2 regions of the Paenibacillus salivarius genome follow, and region 1 is predicted to be linked to the other one. Evidence: a T-box and tRNA genes for the amino acid it is inferred to sense, from the RefSeq annotation. Region 1 holds a T-box; the other holds one or more tRNA genes.
What was found. The T-box of region 1 lies ahead of tyrS (tyrosine--tRNA ligase). A T-box ahead of a tRNA ligase gene usually reads a tRNA of that ligase, here a tRNA-Tyr.
Positions count from the first base shown of each region.

Region 2: it has a tRNA-Tyr gene. The T-box ahead of tyrS (tyrosine--tRNA ligase) is inferred to sense a tRNA for this amino acid. The anticodon was not compared.

Region 1 is NZ_CP195592.1:5,095,843-5,099,311, reverse strand. It holds gene murA (UDP-N-acetylglucosamine 1-carboxyvinyltransferase) at 1-583, shown strand, start outside; T-box leader at 976-1,203, shown strand; gene tyrS (tyrosine--tRNA ligase) at 1,290-2,549, shown strand; one part of gene ACSFXJ_RS23655 (IS3 family transposase) at 2,647-3,469, opposite strand, start outside.
Region 2 is NZ_CP195592.1:4,654,972-4,658,440, reverse strand. It holds rRNA gene ACSFXJ_RS21610 (23S ribosomal RNA) at 1-1,267, shown strand, start outside; tRNA gene ACSFXJ_RS21605 (tRNA-Asn) at 1,332-1,407, shown strand; tRNA gene ACSFXJ_RS21600 (tRNA-Ser) at 1,412-1,503, shown strand; tRNA gene ACSFXJ_RS21595 (tRNA-Glu) at 1,525-1,599, shown strand; tRNA gene ACSFXJ_RS21590 (tRNA-Val) at 1,683-1,758, shown strand; tRNA gene ACSFXJ_RS21585 (tRNA-Met) at 1,780-1,853, shown strand; tRNA gene ACSFXJ_RS21580 (tRNA-Asp) at 1,885-1,961, shown strand; tRNA gene ACSFXJ_RS21575 (tRNA-Phe) at 1,984-2,059, shown strand; tRNA gene ACSFXJ_RS21570 (tRNA-Thr) at 2,081-2,156, shown strand; tRNA gene ACSFXJ_RS21565 (tRNA-Tyr) at 2,160-2,245, shown strand; tRNA gene ACSFXJ_RS21560 (tRNA-Trp) at 2,253-2,326, shown strand; tRNA gene ACSFXJ_RS21555 (tRNA-His) at 2,353-2,428, shown strand; tRNA gene ACSFXJ_RS21550 (tRNA-Gln) at 2,453-2,527, shown strand; tRNA gene ACSFXJ_RS21545 (tRNA-Gly) at 2,534-2,608, shown strand; tRNA gene ACSFXJ_RS21540 (tRNA-Cys) at 2,620-2,693, shown strand; tRNA gene ACSFXJ_RS21535 (tRNA-Leu) at 2,704-2,789, shown strand; tRNA gene ACSFXJ_RS21530 (tRNA-Arg) at 2,805-2,881, shown strand; tRNA gene ACSFXJ_RS21525 (tRNA-Leu) at 2,916-2,995, shown strand; gene ACSFXJ_RS21520 (class I SAM-dependent methyltransferase) at 3,130-3,469, shown strand, end outside.

The DNA of each region.
Region 1 (3,469 bases):
GGCTATTGCCGATCATTTGGGCCCGATCATTTCCAAGCTGGAAGAGATGGGCGTACAGGTGGAAGTACATGAAAACGGAGTGCGGGTTATCGCGGATAAACCGTTAAAGGCGGTTGATGTCAAAACATTGCCGTATCCAGGATTCCCGACAGACATGCAATCGCAAATGATGGCTCTCCTGCTCGTATCGGAAGGCACCAGCGTTGTGACGGAAACGATTTTTGAAAATCGCTTTATGCATGTCGACCAATTCCGCCTGATGAATGCGGAAATCAAAGTCGAAGGCCGGACATCGATCGTGACCGGCGGAACCAAATTGAGCGGAGCCAAAGTGTGTGCGACCGATTTGAGAGCGGGTGCCGCGCTGATTATTGCGGGTCTCGTTGCGGACGGTACGACTGAGGTAAGCGGTACGCATCATATCGATCGCGGCTATGTCAATCTGGCCGAAAAGCTGGCCGGACTGGGCGCCGACATCTGGCGTATTACCGAGAACAAGGAAGCGGCTCCTCAGGCGGGTAAAGCGCCTGCGGCGATTCAAGGGGATCGGCCGATTCTTAAAATTCAGCCTTCCTTGGCGTAAAGTAATACCGACCCATAAATTCGAAAAAAATGGCTACGTCCTTTGGGGTGTGGCTTTTTTGCTGTAAACGGGATGAGATCTCTTTTTCATGGGAGGAGGGGTCGGGGAGTCTAAGGGTGCATTTTATACAACATTTTGGTTATGGAAGAAGAGTGAAGGCTGAATATATTGTACTGTGTCCAGCATTTGAGCCCATTTCATCCTTATTTCGGTTTATTCTGTTCTAAAATGTTGTATAAACTACAGCATCGTGGAGCAAGGTAGTTCATAGATGGGAAAAATGTTGTAGAACGTACAGCTTGTAGGGCTATGTACATACACCGAGAAGATTGCCTTATCTTCACGGTTGACTTTGCTCCTGTTTTTCAATATACTGTCGTTAATTTCATAAATGATATACGTTGAAGGAGATCAGTAGCGGCTTATTCCCTGTTCCAGAAAGTCGGGGGTGATGAAACCCGATACACAATAAGCATGCGAATTACACTCTGGAGTATCCCGGGTAATGCCGGGCGGTAACGGTGAACGATAATCGCCGGGAGAGGTATCGGATAGAGCGGAGTATGGAAGCTTGATTCGGTGCAACTTGGGTGGTAACGCGGTGAATAATCGTCCCTAGTCATTAGACTGGGGACTTTTTTGTTATCCGCTTAAAAAATACCGAGGTTCAAACCATGATTTGAAGGAGTGGAACACCATGCAAAAAATGAATATTATCGATGAACTCGAATGGCGGGAAGCCATTAACCAGCAAACGGACGCCGAGGGCCTTCGCGAGCTGACCAATCAGAAATCCGTCTCTTTATACTGCGGCGTCGATCCGACCGGCGACAGCATGCATATCGGGCACTTGATTCCTTTCATGGTGCTGAAACGGTTTCAGCTTGCCGGCCATCGCCCGGTTATTTTGATCGGCGGGGCTACCGGCACGATCGGCGATCCGAGCGGCCGCCAAACCGAGCGTTCGCTGCAAACGCTGGAGCAGGTTCAGGCCAACGTCGAAGCGTTGACGGCGCAAATGAAAAAGCTGTTCGTCACGGAAGGCGACAACCAGGTCCGGCTTGTAAACAACTACGACTGGACGCACAAAATCAATGTGATCGAGTTCTTGCGGGATTACGGGAAAAACTTCAGCATCAATGCGATGCTTGCCAAGGATGTCGTGTCCAGCAGGCTTGAAACGGGAATTTCGTTCACGGAATTTTCGTACCAAATCCTTCAGTCTCTCGACTTCCTTCATTTATATCAGCATGAGGATGTGCAGCTGCAAATCGGGGGCTCGGATCAATGGGGCAATATTACGAGCGGCTTGGATCTTATCCGTAAGAAGGAAGGGTCGGAGGCGAAAGCGTTTGGCCTCACCATTCCGCTGATGCTGAAAGCCGACGGTACGAAATTCGGCAAAACGGCTGGGGGAGCCATCTGGTTGGATCCGAACAAAACGACGCCGTTCGAATTTTACCAGTTCTGGGCCAATACCGATGATCGCGATGTCGTCAAATACTTGAAATACTTCACGTTCCTGTCCAAAGAGGAAATTGAAGAACTCGCGGAAAAGGTAGAGACCGAGCCGCATAAACGCGAAGCGCAAAAGAAGCTTGCCGAGGAAATGACCCGGTTCGTTCATAGCGAGGAGTTGCTGGAACAGGCGAAGCGGATTACGGCTGCCTTGTTCACCGGCGATATCAAATCGTTGACCGCCGAGGAGATCGAGCAGGGCTTTAAAGAAATGCCGACCTTCGAAGCCACGTCGGAAGCGAAGAACATCGTGGATTGGCTGGTCGAGCTGGGCATCGAGCCGTCCAAACGCCAGGCGCGCGAGGATATTACGAAAGGCGCGATCTCGGTAAACGGCGAACGTATCAACGAGTTGGAATTCGAGATCAACGCCGATCAAGCGATCGGAGGACGTTTCATCATTATCCGTAAAGGTAAGAAAAACTACAGCCTGGTGAAATTGTCCTAGCGCGGAAATAGAATGACGAATAAGCAACACAAAGAAGCCGTTACCCGGATGGGACTGACCCCCGTTTGTGAGACAGGGATCAAAACACCTTACAAGTCTAAGCAGCCAGTTGCCGGAAATGAACCGGTGACTGGTTGTTTAGTTTTGTTTGAATGCGAATTGAGTTATAGTAAGTAATGTAGTCTCGAACGGTCTGTTCGACGATTGCCGTCGTCGTACAGGTTAAACCTTCGAGATAGAACGTTTCAGACTTTAGTGTGGAATGAAACGATTCGATGGGGGCATTATCAGCGGGCGTTCCCTTGCGGGACATGCTCATGGTAATGCCTTTTCCTTTTATAGCCGCCTGATAAGCCTGAGACGTATAAACGCTGCCTTGATCGCTATGGAGCATCATACCCGGTACAGCTGGTAATTGGTTTAACGTGTCTAGAACAAGAGTCGTGTCTTGCTTGTCTGCTATACTGTAAGCCACAATCTCTCCATTAAACAAGTCCAAAATACTCGACAGGTACAATGTTTTTCCGCCAAACGGCAAATACGTAATGTCTGTTACGAGTTTTTGCATGGGGACATCGGCCTGAAACTGACGCTTTAACAAGTGTTCTGCGATGTAAGCTGGCTGCCCTGTAGGTTTGCGTTTCTTCACTTTGACACGACATTGGAGCCCCTCTCGCTGCATAATCCGCTGCACGCGTTTATGGTTAATCTTACATTCCATCCGAAGTAATGCCGTAATCTTCCGGTAACCATATCGAAATTTATGTTGAATGCAAAGTTCCCGGATTTTCTCCACCGTTGGTTCTGGACATTTTGCCTCCATAGTTGCTTTCCAGCGATAATAGGTGGCTCTTGCAATGCCAAGCCACGCACAAGCCTGCGTCACCGTGACTTCTTCTCGAATAGACTCGATCCAAGCA
Region 2 (3,469 bases), 440 kb from region 1:
ACACAGGTAGGCGAGAAGAGAATTCTAAGGCGCGCGGAAGAACTCTCGTTAAGGAACTCGGCAAAATGACCCCGTAACTTCGGGAGAAGGGGTGCCTCGGTAGGGTGAATAGCCCGAGGGGGCCGCAGTGAAAAGGCCCAAGCGACTGTTTAGCAAAAACACAGGTCTGTGCGAAGCCGCAAGGCGAAGTATACGGGCTGACGCCTGCCCGGTGCTGGAAGGTTAAGGGGAGTGGTTAGGGAGCAATCCCGAAGCTATGAACTGAAGCCCCAGTAAACGGCGGCCGTAACTATAACGGTCCTAAGGTAGCGAAATTCCTTGTCAGGTAAATTCTGACCCGCACGAATGGCGTAACGACTTGGGCGCTGTCTCAACGAGAGATCCGGTGAAATTTTAATACCTGTGAAGATGCAGGTTACCCGCGACAAGACGGAAAGACCCCATGGAGCTTTACTGCAGCTTGATATTGGACTTTGATACGATTTGTACAGGATAGGTGGGAGCCTAGGAAGCCGGAGCGCCAGCTTCGGTGGAGGCGCCGTTGGGATACCACCCTGATCGTATCGGAGTTCTAACCTGGTACCGTGATCCGGTGCGGGGACAGTGTCAGGCGGGCAGTTTGACTGGGGCGGTCGCCTCCTAAAGAGTAACGGAGGCGCCCCAAGGTTCCCTCAGAATGGTTGGAAATCATTCGAAGAGTGCAAAGGCATAAGGGAGCTTGACTGCGAGACTGACAAGTCGAGCAGGGACGAAAGTCGGGCTTAGTGATCCGGTGGTACCGCATGGAAGGGCCATCGCTCAACGGATAAAAGCTACCCTGGGGATAACAGGCTTATCTCCCCCAAGAGTCCACATCGACGGGGAGGTTTGGCACCTCGATGTCGGCTCATCGCATCCTGGGGCTGAAGTAGGTCCCAAGGGTTGGGCTGTTCGCCCATTAAAGCGGTACGCGAGCTGGGTTCAGAACGTCGTGAGACAGTTCGGTCCCTATCTGTCGTGGGCGTAGGAAATTTGAGAGGAGCTGTCCTTAGTACGAGAGGACCGGGATGGACGCACCGCTGGTGCACCAGTTGTTCCGCCAGGAGCACAGCTGGGTAGCTAAGTGCGGACGGGATAAGCGCTGAAAGCATCTAAGCGTGAAGCCCCCCTCAAGATGAGATTTCCCAACTCGTAAGACCCCTTGAAGACGACGAGGTTGATAGGCTGGGGGTGGAAGCACAGCAATGTGTGGAGCTGACCAGTACTAATCGGTCGAGGGCTTATCCAAAGAACTAAACACGCAAATGAAGTTTCGTATCCAGTTTTCAGGCGATCAAAGCTTGAATAAATATTCCCTGATAGCTCAGTTGGTAGAGCACTCGACTGTTAATCGAGTTGTCACAGGTTCGAGTCCTGTTCGGGGAGCCATTATGGAGAGGTGTCCGAGTTGGCCGAAGGAGCACGATTGGAAATCGTGTAGGCGTCACAAGCGTCTCGAGGGTTCGAATCCCTCTCTCTCCGCCATCATATTTCTTTCATAAGCAAGGCCCGTTGGTCAAGGGGTTAAGACACCTCCCTTTCACGGAGGTAACAGGGGTTCGAATCCCCTACGGGTCACCACTTTCTTTAAAGCTACATAAAAGCTTTGCGAAAGACTTGATTTTAAACCGCTTTTTCTGGTACAATATGATTTGTCTTTCCTCGGAGGCTTAGCTCAGCTGGGAGAGCATCTGCCTTACAAGCAGAGGGTCGGGGGTTCGATCCCCTCAGCCTCCACCATATAAGATTTACTTTTACTGACGCGGGGTGGAGCAGCCCGGTAGCTCGTCGGGCTCATAACCCGAAGGCCGCAGGTTCAAATCCTGCCCCCGCAATTATCCCTTTAACAGGGATATCCAATAGTGTGGAGCCGTGGTGTAGAGGCCTAACATGCCTGCCTGTCACGCAGGAGACCGCGGGTTCGAATCCCGTCGGCTCCGCCATTTTAAGTAAATATGCAAGTGAGGCTCGGTAGCTCAGTCGGTAGAGCAGAGGACTGAAAATCCTCGTGTCGGCGGTTCGATTCCGTCCCGAGCCACCATTAAAACTGAATGCATCAAATGCCGGTGTAGCTCAATTGGTAGAGCAACTGACTTGTAATCAGTAGGTTGGGGGTTCAAGTCCTCTCGCCGGCACCATTTGGAGGCTTAGCGAAGTGGCCAAACGCAGCAGACTGTAAATCTGTTCTCGTACGAGTTCGGTGGTTCGAATCCATCAGCCTCCACCAGTTTTAAAGGGGCATAGTTTAAAGGTAGAACAAAGGTCTCCAAAACCTTTGGTGTGGGTTCAATTCCTGCTGCCCCTGCCATTTTTTCAAAACTAAATATTTTTATGGCGGTCGTGGCGAAGGGGTTAACGCACCGGATTGTGGCTCCGGCACTCGTGGGTTCAAGTCCCATCGATCGCCCCATTATTTTTACTAACAACTTCATGTTGGGGATTAGCCAAGCGGTAAGGCAACGGACTTTGACTCCGTCATGCATAGGTTCGAATCCTATATCCCCAGCCATTTTACGCGGACGTGGCTCAGCGGTAGAGCATCGCCTTGCCAAGGCGAGGGTCGCGGGTTCGATTCCCGTCGTCCGCTCCATTTTTTTATAAGGCGCCATAGCCAAGTGGTAAGGCACAGCTCTGCAAAAGCTCTACCCCCAGTTCGAATCTGGGTGGCGCCTCCATTTTCTTTTCGCGGGAGTGGCGGAATCGGCAGACGCACAGGACTTAAAATCCTGCGGTAGGTGACTACCGTACCAGTTCAAGTCTGGTCTTCCGCACTTTTTTTGGTTTATGTGCCCTTAGCTCAGCTGGATAGAGCGTTTGACTACGAATCAAAAGGTCAGGAGTTCGAATCTCTTAGGGCACGCCATTATAACTCGCTTTAAGAAAATAAATATTTATATGCCGGTGTGGCGGAATTGGCAGACGCGCGCGACTCAAAATCGTGAGGGAAACCGTGGGGGTTCGAGTCCCTTCACCGGCATCACGCAAACAGGTTTGTAAATTGCTTTTGAAGCAGTTTACAAGCCTGTTTTTATTTGCATTGCCCCTCAATTTCTAACCGTTTAGAATGTATAGATAAAGTTTTCGATAGTAATCGTTAAGGAGGTTGATTGCATGAAACAAAATAGCTATGATAATCCGGGTTTCTTTGCGAAATACAGCCAGATGCCCCGTTCCATAGGAGGACTTGATGCTGCCGGGGAGTGGTCCGTTTTTCGGGCGATGCTTCCGGAGCTTCGGGACAAAAAAGTGCTTGATCTCGGTTGCGGTTATGGTTGGCACAGCAGATATGTCCGGGAGCATGATGCCAGGTTCGTGGTAGGTTTGGATCTCTCTGAAAAAATGCTGGAGCGTGCCAGAACCATGACCCAGGATGACCAAATTCAGTATCGGCGGAGCGCAATTGAAGATATCAATTATTCCGAAGGGGAGTTTGACCTGGTGATCAGTTCCC